DNA from 2 places in the Photobacterium sanguinicancri genome. Region 1 is predicted to be linked to the other one. Evidence: predicted binding sites of a transcription regulator. Region 1 holds the regulator's gene; the other holds the start of a gene.

Evidence for each region. Region 1 encodes PurR, which represses purine synthesis genes. Its sites were predicted from a motif close to TNANGNAAACGTTTNCNTNA; they were not measured.
Region 2: a site for PurR is predicted at 5,811-5,830, ahead of glpX (class II fructose-bisphosphatase). Genes of this name have one in related genera too.

What each region holds. Positions count from the first base shown of each region.
Region 1 covers NZ_AP024850.1:2,132,477-2,141,074, forward strand. The annotation lists gene OCU87_RS10175 (FecCD family ABC transporter permease) at 1-737, shown strand, start outside; gene OCU87_RS10180 (heme ABC transporter ATP-binding protein) at 734-1,549, shown strand; gene purR (HTH-type transcriptional repressor PurR) at 1,880-2,884, shown strand; cyclic di-GMP riboswitch class I at 3,161-3,266, shown strand; gene OCU87_RS10190 (TfoX/Sxy family DNA transformation protein) at 3,392-3,982, shown strand; gene OCU87_RS10195 (hypothetical protein) at 4,308-4,700, shown strand; gene OCU87_RS10200 (carboxymuconolactone decarboxylase family protein) at 4,844-5,467, shown strand; gene lpdA (dihydrolipoyl dehydrogenase) at 5,478-7,688, shown strand; gene OCU87_RS10210 (ABC transporter substrate-binding protein) at 7,730-8,598, shown strand, end outside.
Region 2 covers NZ_AP024850.1:186,108-194,705, reverse strand. The annotation lists gene OCU87_RS00930 (1,4-dihydroxy-2-naphthoate polyprenyltransferase) at 112-1,020, shown strand; gene rraA (ribonuclease E activity regulator RraA) at 1,209-1,694, shown strand; gene zapB (cell division protein ZapB) at 1,876-2,118, opposite strand; gene OCU87_RS00915 (MIP/aquaporin family protein) at 2,860-3,711, shown strand; gene glpK (glycerol kinase GlpK) at 3,829-5,352, shown strand; gene OCU87_RS00905 (hypothetical protein) at 5,528-5,701, opposite strand; gene glpX (class II fructose-bisphosphatase) at 5,890-6,897, shown strand; gene OCU87_RS00895 (helix-turn-helix transcriptional regulator) at 7,135-7,752, shown strand; gene OCU87_RS00890 (ferredoxin--NADP reductase) at 7,768-8,511, shown strand.

The DNA of each region.
Region 1 (8,598 bases):
GTGGTGCGAGTTTAGGTGCTGCACTGGCTATTGTTCTTTTTGGTTCTTTAGCATCATCTTTCCCGATCCTATTAACATTAGGTACTGTGCCTATCATGGCGTTTCTTGGTGGCGCAGTAAGTACTTGGTTGGTATATACACTGGGGACAGATAAAAACGGAACATCCGTTACTATCATGCTACTCGCTGGGGTGGCTATCGGAGCACTTTCTGGCGCAGCTTTAGGCTTAATGAATTACTTTGCCGATGACCAAGCTCTACGTGATTTATCACTGTGGACAATGGGATCACTCGCGGGTGCTACATGGCCAGGTATCGCACTCGCCTTCTCAACATTCGGTATTCTTATGTGGGTGTTTGATCGCAAGGCCAACGCTCTAAATGCCTTTCTACTTGGCGAAGCTGAAGCAAAACACATGGGTGTGAATGTCCAAGCATTAAAACGCAGCCTAATTTTGTTGTGTGCTGCTGGTGTGGGAGTGTGCGTATCGCTAACAGGCGTGATTGGCTTTATTGGTCTTATTATTCCACATTTAGGCCGTATGCTTACCGGGCCTAACCATAAAAGCTTACTGCCATTATCAGCCTTGCTTGGCGCATTAATTTTGCTGATTGCAGATATGATCGCCCGTGTTATTGCGGCTCCCGCTGAATTGCCCGTAGGGATCATTACCGCCATCTTAGGTGCCCCCTTCTTTATTCTGTTACTTATTAAACAAAAAGGTCGCTTATCATGATGGTTGATGCTCATATATCTGATCAATGGCAGTCGACCCACCATGATAGCGTTGCGATCGCAGCTAAAGGGTTAAACCTCAGCCTTGGTGGTAAAATCTTACTTGATGATTTTAATCTCGAGATTAGGCATGGTGAGGTGACCGCATTACTTGGACCTAACGGCGCAGGCAAAAGTACACTACTCAAAGTACTGTGTGGCGAGTTGGATGCAGGAGGTGATATCCGCATTCATAATAAGAACCAAGCTAAGTGGCCAGCTAAAGCGTTAGCCCGATATTTAGCCGTTTTACCTCAACACAGTAGTTTAAGCTTTGCATTTACCGCACAAGAAGTAGTCGAACTCGGTGCTTTACCACTCGATCTTCCCCGCGCGGATGCAACGGCGACAGCAGCTGAAATGATGGAAAAGACCGATGTCACAACACTCGCCGACAGGTTATATCCCTCTTTATCTGGCGGAGAAAAGCAAAGAGTTCATTTTGCGCGAATTCTGACACAACTGAGTGAAGCAAATGAAAATGCGATTCTAATGCTTGATGAACCCACATCGGCTCTTGATTTGGCTCATCAGCATAAGACGTTACAATTAGCGCAGAACATGGCTAAAGCTGGCGCTGCCGTTATCGTTGTATTGCATGATCTAAACCTAGCGGCACAATATGCCAATCGCTTGATTATTGTGAATAATGGCAAAATACAAGCAGATGGCGATGCGTGGCACGCACTCGAACCGAGTAACATTGAACGAGTCTACGGTTGGCCAGTCACTATGACAGAGCATCCGGTGCACAAACACCCCGTGATTTTGTAGCACTTTACTTGCGTATTTATTACATTACCCATGCGAATGCATACTAACGCATCAAAAATCACCATAGTTACATTATTATTGTTGATGTCTATCAAGTATTACCATCTTGATAAACAGAAACGTTGCACTGTGCGCTACACTCAGTAAAATGTGAACGCAAGCGATTAACAATGTAACGCTACCCTAATCTATAAAAGCCGCTCATCCTAGAGAAGCGGCTTTTCACTTTTATGGAAGGTCTAAAGCGACACATGCACTCAACGTAAAAAGAGTAGGCGTGTTGGATGGCTTAGCTAGACCCTCTTTATTGCAATTATTAGAAGAATAACTATGGCAACGATTAAAGATGTTGCACGTATGGCTGGTGTTTCAACGACAACAGTCTCTCACGTGATAAACAAAACACGCTTCGTAGCAGAAGCAACACAGAAGAAAGTGTTGGCTGCCGTCGATGAACTGAACTATGCGCCAAGTGCTGTTGCTCGCAGCCTGAAATGTAATACTACTCGCACTATCGGTATGTTAGTAACGAAATCGACTAACCCGTTCTTTGCTGAAGTTGTACATGGCGTAGAAGAATACTGTTACAAAGAAGGCTATACCTTAATTCTATGTAACACCGAAGGTAACCTCTCTAAGCAACGTGATTACTTGCGCATGCTGGCTGAAAAGCGTGTAGATGGCTTGATGGTTATGTGTTCAGATCTCGACCAGCGTTTATTAGATCTATTAGAACGCCAAAGTGATCTACCTATGGTTGTGATGGACTGGGGCCCAGAAAGCCCACACACAGATAAAATCCAAGATAACGCAGCAGTCGGTGGTTATGTCGCGATCAAGCACTTTATCGAAAATGGCCACACTAAGATTGGCTGTCTATCTGGCCACAATGAAAAATCAACCTGTCGTGAACGCTTGAAAGGCTTCCAAAAAGCGATGGGTGAAGCTGATCTAGATATTAATGAAGATTGGATCATTGAAGGTGACTTCGAGTGTGAGACTGCCGTACAAGCAGCTGAACAGTTTATTGCAATGAAAGAGCGCCCTACTGCTATCTTCTGTTTTAACGACATTATGGCAATGGCGATGATCAGTACTTTCGTTCAACATGGAATTCGAGTGCCTGAAGATATCTCAATCATTGGTTACGATAATATCGAGCTAGCACCTTTCTTCTCGCCACCTTTGACAACAATCCACCAGCCTAAACGCCGCTTAGGTAAAACAGCGATTGAAATCTTGATGGAACGCGTAAAAGATAAAAAACATGAGACCCGTGTTTTTGAAATGTCACCGGCACTCGTTGTCCGTAAGTCAGTTCATAAGCTCAATTAATTATTCTTATTGCGCATAAAAAAACAAAAAACCGACAATATTAAACGTCGGTTTTTTTATAAATTCACATCGCTTAAAATTCGATTTTTTCACACAAACACTTAATCTATAACAATAAGTTTACTTATAAAATTGAAATAGTTCTCTTCAATTTACTGCTCATTTCATTTCACACCTGAATATTCTCTCTCTCTTAATAGTAATAATTGAAGCAACATCACACTTTGACCCCCGTAAGTTAAACGATTTTCTGCTATTTACGATATGCTTATTCAGTCACGAACAAGGCAAACCATTTGAAAGAATGGGACGCAAAGCTTCCGGCCTAACAGAGTGTTATTTGGGTAACATTTAACACTTTTAAGGTAGCGGGGTTACCGATGGATTTAACGCAAAACCTGCTTCAGGATTTGACATGCTTTTGACATATATTAAGTGTGCTTTGCTAATCTAAACTCCTCGCTTATATGTTAGGTGACTCCCAGATTTATTTCACCGAGAAGTCGCATGGATAAACCAATACTTAAAGACACCCTAAAATTATTCGACTGCTTTGACAGTGTTAAATCACGGTCCATGTTTGGCGGTTTTGGCATTTTTTCAGGTGAAACGATGTTTGCACTTGTCGTAAAAAATAAGTTACACCTTCGTGCCAATGCTAAAAATATTGAGCAGTTTAAAAAAGCTGACTTAACCCCTTATGTTTATGAAAAACGCGGTTTTCCCGTTGTGACTAAGCATTTTGCAATACCTGATACCTGGTGGAATACTCCAGAGATGATCATTGAACACGCACGCGGTTCTTTAGACGGTGCAAATAACGACAAAGAAACAAAAAGTAAAGTTGGGCCTTCACGTATCAAAGATTTACCCAATTTACGGTTAGCGAATGAACGTATGCTGAAAAAAGTAGGTATTGATACTGTCGACAAGCTTGTAGAAGTTGGCGCTATTGATGCTTATAAAGCACTACTCGATACACATGATAATAATCTCAACATCGAGTTGCTTTGGGCTTTAGAAGGCGCGATCAGCGGCAGACATTGGTCGGTGATCAGTGAAACAAGACGCGGAGAGTTGTTAGGTTTATTACCTTAAGCCATTCGGTCAAAAACAACACTTTTTACAATATAAAAAACGGGGCTTTGGCCTCGTTTTTTATAGCTCCAGCCTCCTGAATGTCAGGATTACGTCAAAGATTGACTCTTCTCACAAATACTGTTCACAAAAGCATCAGTTAACTTTTAATCTTACCTTAAATAAGTAAAATACTGGCTAGCAGCAGAACAACCAACGTCAAAAAATTGTTTTTAACTACTTATGGCAACTGTTGCATGAAGGTAGCGCCACTTTAATGACGCTTCATAACCTTCGCCATAACCAACGTGCAGTCTCTTTATAGATTGCAAAAAGTGAGGCAAGTATGCTCTGTTCAAAGCCTTTTCCTGGGCAAACAGACCACATATTCAAAGACAAATTTAACAAATGGCCAAAGTTATTCCGTGCCTTTGTTCTTCTTAGCCTACTCCCTCCAGCTTTAGTCATGCTACTAGTCTCTCAGCAACTGGCTCCACTTAATGCACTCATTGATACAGTTACCCTGACATGCGGCTTTAATATCATGCTGATTGTATGGGGCGTATTACTCAAAGTTCGCGCTCGTAAATACTGGTATCGAAACTATCACATTGGCAAAACACTGGTCCTTGCATGCCTGCCTTTCATCGCATCAGCTTATATCGCTTTGTCTGATATTCCGGATAACCGTGTTGTGCAACAAGAACGTAGCCAAGCTGTAGAAGTAGCCATTAACTAAAAAGCTGCTCAAATTACAGACACTCAGCGGCTATTTTCAGTTTTTCTCTAATTAATTGAAATATTTGCGTCCTTCGTTGGGTCTCCTTTATTACCTTGGTATAGCATTGGTGCTATATCATGTGTTCATAAGGAAACGACGCAGTGCGCCTCGCGAAAAAAAACAAATACTCCATCTTTGTCCGCCCATTACTTTGGCTACAGAAGCGTAATTTCGGCGCAGAACTGAACCCTTCTTTGCTGTGGGGACGCCGTCCACCACTCTTTTGGTTAGTCGCAGGATTTTTTGGCTACCTTGATCGCCGCCACTCTCCACTTTCACCTGTTACGCGCTCTCTTGTTTGTGTCCGTGTTTCACAGCTTAATGATTGTGAGTTTTGCGTCGATGCCAATGGAATGCGCCTAGCAGAGCGTTGTGATTCTGTTGAAAAGATCAAAGCCCTCTCCCAGTGGCAACAAAACATCACCTTATTCACCGATGAAGAAATAGCGGTGCTGCATTATGTTGAAGCCATGACTATTACAGGGCAAAAAGTAACAGAAACGATGCTAGCTGATCTGCAACAGTGGTTTGATGAAGATAGCCTCGTTGAACTTACTGCACTGATCGCTTTTCAAAATCTATCAGCTAAGTTTAATACCGCGCTAGATGTGCCTGCGCAAGGCTTTTGCTCCATCCCTATCACATCTGCACTGAACGATAACAACTCGGCCGATAAACAGGACGCGTCATCGGCTACACAACCTCCACCATCAAGTAAATCGTAGGAGTTATCTCATGGATAAAAAGAAACTACTGCTCATTACCATAATTGCCACGCTTATTGGAAGTTGGTTCCTGTTTGATTTAGGCCAGTACTTCACATTAGAGCAAGCGAAGGCGCAGCAAGTCGCATTGCAAGATACGATAGCAGCACGTCCCTTCTTCGCGAGTATCGTGTACTTTTCGATTTATATTGTTGTAACGGCACTCTCTTTACCGGGCGCGGCAATCATGACTCTACTGGGTGCGGCATTATTTGGTTTTTGGTGGAGCCTGATTTTAATCTCGTTTGCGAGCACCATTGGTGCGACACTCGCTTTCCTATTTAGCCGTTATATTCTTCGCGACTGGGTACAAGCTAAATTCGGGCATCGTCTTGCGCCTATCAATGCAGGCATTAAAAAAGACGGTCCTTTTTATCTATTCACACTGCGATTAATCCCAGTGTTCCCGTTCTTTCTGGTGAACCTACTAATGGGGTTAACACCGCTATCAACCAAACGCTTTTACTTAGTCAGCCAAATAGGGATGCTGGCAGGTACGGCTGTTTATATCAACGCGGGTACCCAACTTGGCGAAATAGATTCACTCAGTGGCATTATTTCAGCCCCTGTGCTTATTTCTCTCGCGCTATTAGGGGTTTTTCCACTGGTCGCGAAATTTGTTATGGGCATTATCGAGCAGCGCCGCGTATATGCTGACTGGACACCGCCTGAAAAATTCGACCAAAACATGGTCGTGATTGGAGCGGGTGCGGGTGGCTTAGTCAGTGCCTATATTGCTGCAGCAGTAAAAGCAAAAGTAACGTTAATTGAACGTCATAAAATGGGTGGCGATTGCTTAAATACAGGCTGTGTACCCTCAAAGGCTGTTATTCGTGCGGCACATGCAATGTCTGAAATTACCCGAGCAAAAGAATTCGGCATTACTACGGGCGATGTGAAAGTCGATTTTAAACAAGTCATGACGCGCGTTCATACTGTCATCGACAAAATTGAGCCACATGACTCTGTTGAACGTTATTCGTCGTTAGGTGTGAACTGCGTATCTGGTGAAGCGCGTATCTTGTCGCCATGGGAAGTAGAAGTAAACGGTGAGCGCATTACCACCCGAAACATCGTGATTGCGACGGGTGCTCGCCCACTGGTTCCTAATATTCCGGGTCTACAAGATGTTAACTACCTTACCTCAGACACTATTTGGCAGCTAAAAGAACAACCCAAGAAACTCCTTGTTCTGGGTGGCGGGCCGATTGGCTGTGAACTCGCACAAAGCTTCCAACGATTAGGCAGCCAAGTTACCTTGGTCGAAATGGTTGACCAACTGCTTATCCGCGAAGATGCTGATGCCGCAGAGTTAGTGCATAGCAAATTACAAAGTGACGGCGTCGAGGTCAAACTAAACCACAAAGCCTTACGCTTTGAATCTATCGAGCAGGATGATGGCTCTCGCATCCAACGTGCTTACCTTGAGCACCAAGGGCAGACTGTCACCACTGACTTTGACTATGTCATGCTCGCGCTTGGGCGTGTTGCTAACGTACAAGGTTTTGGCTTAGAAGAACTCGGCATTACCACAAGCGAGCGCGGCACAGTAGAAGTGAACGACTACCTGCAAACAAAATACCGCAATATCTTTGCTGTTGGCGACGTTGCAGGGCCTTTTCAACTGACTCACGCTGCTGCGCATCAAGCATGGTTTGCGGCGGTAAATGGCCTGTTTGGGCAATTTAAAAAATTCAAAGCCGATTATTCGGTACTGCCCGCAGCCACCTACACATCACCAGAGGTTGCTCGTGTGGGGATCAATGAAAAAGAAGCCAAAGCGCAAGGCATTCAATACCAAGTCATTACTTACGGTATTGATGATTTAGATAGAGCGATCACAGACGGTGAAGATTATGGCTTTGTCAAAGTCATCACACCCAAGGGCAAAGACACTATCTTAGGCGCAACAATTGTTGGGAGTAATGCTGGTGAAATGTTAGCTGAATTCACCCTAGCAATGCGTCACAACTTGGGGTTAAACAAGATCTTAGGTACAGTTCACCCTTATCCAACCATGAGCGAAGCCACAAAATACGCAGCGGGACAATGGAAGCAGGCTAATGCCCCTAAAATGCTGTTAAACTGGGTCGAGAAATACCACGAATGGATGCGCCAAGGTAAAAAGCAGCCTGTCGCAAATCAAGCAGCCGAGCCGCTAAAAGAAAATAAGGATATGTAATGCAACGCTCACCTTCTTTCAAGCGCCTGTACTCAGGCGCAATGACACTACTGACCGCCTTAACCATAGCGGCAAGTGCAAGTACAGCCTATGCGGAAGCACCTTCAATGGCAACCGAACAAGATTGGCAGCAAGTACTTCAACAAGCCAAAGGTGAAACGGTTTACTTTAATGCGTGGGGCGGTAGCCAAGAAATCAACGAATATCTACGTTGGGCTTCTCGCGAACTACAGTCGCGTTACAACGTCACGCTAAAGCAGGTGAAAGTTGCTGACATTGCAGAAACCACGCAGCGTTTACTTGCAGAAAAAACCGCAGGGAAAAATAACGATGGCAGCGTTGATCTGGTGTGGATCAACGGCGAAAACTTCCGCTCGATGAAACACAGTAATCTTTTATATGGGCCATTTGTATCTTCATTACCTAATTGGGCGTTGGTCGATAAACGCTTGCCTGTTGATGTTGATTTCACCGAACCGACTGAAGGGTTAGAAGCCCCTTGGGGAGTGGGACAGTTAGTCTATATTCATGACACCAAGCAATTAAATAACCCGCCTAAGAACTTCTCTGAGTTATTGAGCCTAGCTAAAGCCTACCCCGGTCAGATTAGTTATCCTCAACCTCCAGAATTCCATGGCTCGAGCTTCCTGAAAGCGGCTTTGATTGCATTAACTAATCAGCCTGAACGTTTAGCCACGGCGATTGATGCGACTCAACAAACTGAATTGTTCCAGCAAATCACATCGCCACTGTGGGCGTACTTGGATCAGCTTCACCCTGTTGCATGGAAACAAGGCAAACAATTCCCATCAGGGAGTCCGCAAACCATTCAGCTATTGGATGATCGTCAATTGTTGATGGCGATTACCTTTAACCCTAATGCCGCCAATGCAGCTATAGAAAATGGAAA
Region 2 (8,598 bases), 1.8 Mb from region 1:
CTATTACCGGCTTCACAAATTTTGTTCTGAAACAAACATTGTTGCGATAAATTTGCCCATCGGACGAATTGCGCCATAATAGCCACTTGATACATTGCTAAGTACGATATTATGAAATCATCTTCTTCACTCGCGATTTGGTTAGATGCAGCTCGGCCGAAAACACTTCCGCTGGCTATAGCATCCATTGTTTGTGGTAGCGCGGTGGCAGGATGGCAAGGAAGTTTTTCTGCATCAATCTCAGGGTTAGCATTACTGACTGCCCTGTTACTTCAAATTTTATCTAATCTGGCTAATGATTATGGCGACGCCATCAAAGGCACAGATAACGACGACCGTCTTGGGCCGCAGCGCGCGATTCAGTCAGGTCTTGTGACGCCACAAGCCATGCGCACTGCCATGGGCTTAAATATCGTGTTAACCGTTGCTAGCGGGCTTACATTGATCTTCTTAGCCTGTAATAACTTACAAGACATGTTCGGTTTTATGCTGCTAGGCCTGATGGCAATTGCCGCTTCAATTGCCTATACCGTAGGTAATAAACCTTATGGTTACCGTGGTTTAGGCGATTTATCAGTACTGATGTTTTTTGGTTGGCTAGGCGTTGCTGGTACCTATTACCTGCAAGCAGGGCAAATCGATTCAGTGATCATGTTACCTGCAACAGCCTGTGGTTTATTGGCTGTTGGTGTACTCAACATTAATAACCTACGTGATATCGACAACGATCGTGCCTGTGGCAAGTTAACCTTAGCCGTTCGGATGGGACCAGAATGGGGCCGTAAATATCATCTATTTTTGCTAGCCGGTAGTGTTATTTGCTTGGCGCTATTTGCCTTACTTGAAATGCACTCACCATTTGGTTGGCTATTTGTGCTTAGCGTTCCATTGCTATTTAGCCACGGTAAAAAAGTGATGCAGTCTGCCGACGGTGCCGCCCTTCGCCCTATGATGGCAACCATGGTGAAATGCGCTCTACTGACCAATATTTTGTTTGCAGCTGGTGTGATGCTCTCTTAAACGCACCCACATGGACTAACGACGAGACCGTCCCCTCAAAGTGCGTATCGTCCGTTAGTCACTTATTGCAATGCCCTTTTAGCTGGTTATACTTTCAACAAGTTAGGACAATTTCTGTGCCTGTACTGAATCCGTACTAGCCACCGAACTGACTCCTTCAGCCTTTCGCCACAACAAGAAGTGAACTTATGGAATACAACACCTCAGAGCTATGCGATATCTACCTCGATAAAGTAGATGTAGTAGAGCCTATGTTCAGCTCTTATGGCGGTCGCAGCTCGTTTGGCGGCCAAGTCTCCACAGTTAAATGTTTCGAAGACAATGCGCTGATCCATACGGTCTTAGAGCAAGACGGTGCAGGACGCGTATTACTGATTGATGGCGGGGGTTCATTACGTCGAGCACTGATCGATGCAGAACTGGCGCAATTAGCCGCTGATAACGAATGGGAAGGGATTATCGTGTATGGCAGTGTTCGCCATGTCGATGAACTTGATGAGCTCGATTTAGGCATCCACGCGTTAGCGTCTATTCCTGTCGGTGCTGACGAGCAAGGTGTGGGTGAAGTGGATGTTGCCGTTAACTTTGGTGGGGTAACCTTCTTACCAGAAGATCATATCTACGCAGATAATACTGGAGTGATCTTATCGCAAGATCCACTCGATATTGATTAACAGGGTAAACACCTGTTAACACCTTACCTGTCGCTTTCAGGCGGGTCTTTCGTACCTAGTCCTAAATAAAGCTCTCACGATGGTGAGTAACACTCCCATCGTGATCACTAGATGCAGCTCAGCTCACTGGGCTGCATGTCAAAGCCAGAGTGATACCAATCTAGATAAGATTGGTATTCAATTACTCTACGCCTTCCATTTTGCCTAGCAGGTTACGAACACGTTCTTGCCATGCGTTATGGTCATTGCGAAGTTTGTCGTTATCTTGCATCAGTTCTTCACGGCCAGAACGCAATTCTTGCGCTTCCATTGCTAAGCTATCTTTTTGTTCTTTTAGTTCTTCAATTTCCATTTGTAGCAGAGAAATTGTATCAACCGCCAACTGTACTTTTGATTCTAGCTTTTCCAACATTTCTAATGACATAAATTTCACCTGATTGTAAGGCTCGCCCCTTCGACTAAGCCTGATAAGACGCGGCACGAGCGTGTTTAATATGCGATGTTGAAATCTATTCTAACCACGCAGAGGCTATCAAGCATCCCCTATTCTAGTGCTTTTTCGCAAGTGGTTAAAAAAAGACCTATTTTGATGATATTTTTGCATACCGACGTCGCATTATTCATTTTGCCATCGGCTGTGCACCTTTGTGCAATCCTCTCACCCTGTGGCATTGAATGATATTACAATCCGACATTTATGCGAAACCAGCGCAAACCTGCATGAATAGGTAAACAGTGGAGTGTGATAATTCAGCCATCGCATGCCAAACAATGCGTAGAATTGCGATCTCAATCTATTTTCATGCAGCCTCACCATGCTACTTTTTATCTTGATCGTATCTCTCTTGGATTTATCCAAGATTTGCCTTCTCTGGCACATCCGACCTATTTTAGGTCGGATTTTTTATGCCAATTCAACAACATACCCCTAAAGTGGCATAAGCAAAATGTTGCCTTTCGCGCATTTAAATAACCATTTAGTAAAAATGAGATTTCAATCATAAAACACGCAAACGCTTGCGCGTTTACGCGTTATCATTTTCCTTTTATGCTCGAACGCACATTATTCGAACGAAAATATTTTCATAATATCGGTACACAGCACCTCGCTGTGAATAACTATAAAAACGATACCCCTACAACATATCGATAAAAGGACTGAAAGATGACCAACTCAAAACAACACACCCTCCTCGGAGAGTGTATCGCTGAGTTTATAGGAACAGGTTTGCTGATCTTCTTCGGCGTCGGATGTGTCGCAGCCCTTGTATTAACAGGTGCAGAATTCGGCCAGTGGGAAGTCAGTATTATGTGGGGCTTCGGTGTCGCGCTTGCTATCTACTGTACAGCAGGCGTATCCGGTGCTCATATCAACCCAGCAGTCACCATCGCACTTGCACTCTTCCACGGCTTTGATAAACGCAAAGTCGGCCCGTACATTGTGGCCCAAGTACTTGGTGCTTTCTGTTCGGCGGCACTTATCTACGCACTTTACAGCAACCTCTTTACCGAATTCGAAGCCGCAAATCAGATCGTCCGAGGCAGTGAAGCCAGCCTAGCAACCGCAGGTATTTTCTCAACTTACCCTCATGCAGCCCTGTCTTTTAGCGGTGCATTTGCGGTTGAGTTCGTGATCACAGCGGTACTGATGTTTGCCATTCTAGCGATTGGTGATGATAAGAACGGTGCACCACGTGGCGCTATGGGCCCTCTACTGATTGGTATTTTAATCGCAATTATCGGTGGTTCTTTAGGTCCACTAACTGGTTTTGCGATGAACCCAGCTCGTGACTTTGGCCCTAAGTTCTTTGCCTTCATGGCGGGATGGGGTGACATGGCACTGACTGGCGGTAAAGATATTCCATATATGATAGTGCCAATACTGGCGCCTATCTTCGGCGCATGTTTTGGTGGCTGGTTGTACCCGAAAGTGATTGGTACTTACCTGCCAGGCAACAACTGCACCCTACCAAATAAATGCGAAGGCGATAGCGAACAAGAAACAGCCAATGCTTAATCGCATCAGCATGAAACGAACATAAAAATAGGATGCCAGCTCGACCCAGCGTCTGTGGTCGGGCTGAAGATAGCGTCCATCTCTACTACCCTATAAAAATACATCGAGGAAAATGTTATGACCACTGAGCAAAAGTACATTGTTGCACTTGATCAGGGTACGACTAGTTCCCGCGCGGTTGTGTTAGACCACAACGCCAACATCGTCTGCTCTTCTCAACGTGAATTCACCCAGATTTATCCAAAAGCAGGCTGGGTTGAGCACGATCCTCTTGAGATCTATGCAACGCAAAGTTCAACCTTAGTGGAAGTACTTGCCAAAGCAGGCATCCGCTCAGACCAAGTCGCGGGTATTGGTATCACCAACCAACGTGAAACCACCATTGTTTGGGATAAAAACACCGGTAAGCCTGTTTACAATGCGATTGTATGGCAATGCCGCCGTACTGCTGATATTTGTGAAGGCCTGAAAGGTGAAGGACTAGAAGAGTACATCCGTGAAAACACTGGCCTGGTGGTCGACCCGTATTTCTCTGGCACCAAAATTAAATGGATTCTGGATAATGTAGAAGGCGCACGTGAAGAAGCAGAAGCCGGTAATCTACTCTTTGGTACCGTTGATACTTGGCTGATCTGGAAGATGACTCAAGGACGTGTTCACGTTACTGATTACACCAATGCTTCACGTACTATGGTGTTTAACATCAACACCCTACAATGGGATGAAAAACTGCTGAAAGCTTTAGATATTCCACTGTCTATGATGCCTGAAGTGAAACCCTCTTCTCAAGTGTACGGCCAAACTAACATTGGTGGTAAAGGCGGTACGCGTATTCCAATCTCTGGTATTGCAGGTGACCAACAAGCCGCACTATTTGGCCAAATGTGTGTTGAACAAGGTCAAGCGAAAAACACCTACGGTACGGGCTGTTTCTTGCTAATGAACACAGGCAAAGAAAAAGTGACCTCGCACAATGGTCTATTGACGACGCTAGCCTGTGGCCCTAAAGGTGACGTGGCTTACGCACTCGAAGGCGCCGTCTTTATGGGTGGCGCATCCGTACAGTGGCTACGCGATGAAGTGAAACTGCTGAGTGATGCGAGCGACTCTGAATACTTTGCAGAAAAAGTCGGCAGTGCTAACGGCGTATACGTCGTACCTGCATTTACGGGCTTAGGTGCACCTTACTGGGACCCGTATGCTCGTGGGGCAATTGTTGGCCTAACGCGTGGTGTTAACTCTAACCACATTATTCGTGCAACGCTGGAAAGTGTGGCTTACCAAACACGTGATGTATTGGACGCTATGCAAGCGGACTCGGGTATCAAACTAGCCAGCCTACGTGTTGATGGCGGCGCGGTAGCCAATAACTTCTTAATGCAGTTCCAATCAGATATCCTCGACACTGAGGTACACCGTCCGGTTGTAACGGAAGTAACAGCACTGGGTGCTGCGTACTTAGCTGGCCTTGCCGTTGGCTTCTGGGACAGCATTGATGAGCTAAAAGACAAAGCAGTGCTAGATCGTAACTTCCTACCTTGTGCCAACGACAAGAAACGTGAACGCCGCTACCGTGGCTGGCAACGTGCGGTTGAATGTGCAAAAGGCTGGGCAATCGATGAAGACTACGATGACGAGTAACGAGTGATCATTAACTCTCTCAGAGGTTCACCCTTCAAAAAAGGTCTGCACTAGCAGACCTTTTCTTTGTCATTTCAATTCAATTGTTTTCTTTTCATCGTCTTTTAAGCAATCACACCGCCATCAATCAAACAGAATATTCAACAACACCCACCTCACCAGTTTTCAGCCATGACTACGCGATTAAGCTATGCCACAAGATCGGCACGACAATAATGGCTATCAGTAAGATTAATAACCCGTATTCAAGGCGCAATAATTGGTTGTGGGCTTGGCTCTGTTGTCGCTTGTTTAGTTGTTGGTTTTCTTGTTTCACCTCGCGGCGAAAGCGCTTGATCAGCCTATGCATCGTATCTCGCTATTTCTGTTATATTTTTATGCTAACATTTTGACCGAAAGCCATATTTATTATCGTGATCTTTTTCACGCCTACTACTTGATAGTGCACAGAAATAAATTAACGCAAACGTTTCACTCAAGCTGTGATAAGATCCCCGCCAGTTAAAAAGCCCACTGTTTTCTACTTCCGGAGTAACCATGAAACGCGATTTAGCGATGGCATTTTCCCGTGTCACTGAAGGTGCCGCACTGGCTGGCTACAAATGGCTTGGCCGTGGTGACAAAAATGCTGCCGATGGCGCAGCAGTTGAAGTTATGCGTACCCTTCTGAATCAAACCGAAATTGAAGGTGAGATCGTTATTGGTGAAGGTGAAATCGATGAAGCACCAATGCTCTACATTGGTGAAAAAGTCGGTTTGGGTGGTGATGCAGTAGACATCGCCGTTGACCCAATCGAAGGCACTCGCATGACAGCGATGGGCCAAAACAACGCGTTAGCAGTACTTGCTGCTGGTGAAAAAGGCTCATTCCTTAAAGCACCAGACATGTACATGGAAAAATTGGTTGTTGGTCCTGGCGCTAAAGGGGCTATTGACCTAGACAAGCCACTGGCTGAAAACCTAGAAAACATCGCAGCAGCATTGGGTAAAACACTCGATTCACTGGTTGTGACGACGTTAGCGAAACCGCGTCATGATCAAATTATTGTCGACATGCAAGCGATGGGTGTACGTGTCTTCGCCTTCCCTGATGGTGATGTAGCAGCGTCGATCCTGACCTGTATGCCTGATAGCGAAGTCGACGTAATGTACTGCATCGGTGGCGCACCTGAAGGTGTGGTTTCGGCTGCAGCCATTCGCGCCCTTGGCGGTGACATGCATGGCCGTTTGATCCCTCGCCATCAAGTGAAAGAAGACAACGAAGAAAATCGTCGTCTTGGTCAGATTGAAATTGACCGTTGTGGCGAGATGGGTATCGAACCAAACAAGCTACTGCGCATGGAAGACATGGCAAAAAGCGATAACGTGATTTTTGCCGGTACGGGTATTACGAAAGGCGATCTACTGGAAGGCATTAGCCGCCAAGGTGATATGGCAACGACTGAAACCCTACTGATCCGTGGTAAGTGCCGTACGATCCGTCGTATTAAATCAACGCACTACTTATCACGTAAAGACGATGCGATTAAAGGCCACATCATCTAAGTAGCACTTATTAGCTTTTCGCGACACACTATTCGTAGTCATAAAGCGTGCCTCCTTTGGCGCGCTTTTTTATGCTGTCACATTTCCCTCGTTCACATTCTGCCTATTCTTTAATCGCACTCACTCTCATATTTTCACTCCCATAAGCTTGCTTCATCTTCTATGCTTAGTTTGTAAAGTCGTTGCTTTATTTAGCTAGCTGGTTACATAATAGTGATGACAGAGGAAGATGGTGCTATGAAAACAATCGATAAAATTCTTCAACGAATGAAGCGGGAAGGTGATGTCACCGCCAAGGCGTTGGCACAAGAATTACGCCTAACAACCATGGGGGTACGCCAGCACCTTCAAGGGCTAGAAGAATCAGGGTTGGTTGATTTTCACGATGTAAAAGTGAAGGTGGGCCGCCCAACTCGCCACTGGCGTTTAACGGCACAAGGGCACAACCAATTCACCGATCGTCATGGTGATTTGATCATTCAAATGCTCGATTCAGTCGAAGATTTATTTGGCGCTAGCGGTTTGGAAAAAGTAATTAATCAACGTGAACAACAAACGTTCGAGCAATACCAACAAGCACTAGCAAAGTGTGAAAATTTAAAAGAAAAACTCGAATTACTGACTACACTCAGGGAGCAGGAAGGCTACATGGCTGAGCTGCTTCACGATGAGCAAGGCTACCTGCTGGTTGAAAACCACTGCCCTATTTGCCACGCAGCCAAACGTTGCCCATCACTGTGCCAATCAGAATTAAATGTCTTCCAACGTTTATTGGGAAATGAATACCTTGTCGAAAGGAACGACCACATTATCGCCGGAGAGAGGCGTTGCGCTTATCGAATCATGAACAATTAGAATAAGGAGCCAACTATGGCTGACTGGATCCCCGCGGAAGTAATAAACAATCGTCATTGGAATAACGATTTGTTTAGCCTGACGTTACGAGCAAATATCGAGCCCTTTAAAGCAGGGCAGTTCACTAAACTCGGTTTAGAAATCGACGGAAAGATGATCCAGCGGGCTTATTCATTTGTTAACCCACCGAGTGATAACACCATTGAAATTTACGCAACACGGGTTGCTGATGGCTTGCTATCCCCCCGTTTGCACCAGCTAGAGACAGGCGATCAGGTTTATGTCTCTGCGCGAGCAACAGGCTACTTCATGCTAAGCGAAGTACCTCCAGGTGAACACTTGTGGCTATTAGCGACGGGGACTGCCATTGGCCCTTACCTGTCCATGTTACGTGAGAAAGAAGTCTGGAAGCGTTTTCGTAAAGTCGTACTGGTGCATGCAGTGCGCTATGCTGCAGACTTAAGCTATCAAGCTGAAATCAATGCCCTCAAAGAACAATACCCCGACCAACTTATAGTACAACCGTTTGTCAGCCGTGAACCCGCGATGCTATCACTCACCGGACGTGTTCCCCTTGCGATTGCTGATGGTTTATTAGAGCGTCATGTCGGCTTAACGCTTAATGCAGAACAAAGCCAAGTGATGTTATGTGGCAACCCTGAAATGGTCCGTGACACTAAAGCAGCATTAGAGCAAAAAGGACTGGCGAAAAATTTACGTCGAGCGCCAGGGCAGATAACGATGGAACATTACTGGTAATTACATAAAAACGAGAAACAACTCCCTTTTATTGGGCTTGTCTCAACTCTGAGCCAGTCAAGATCTCAACTGACTGGCTAGGGTAAG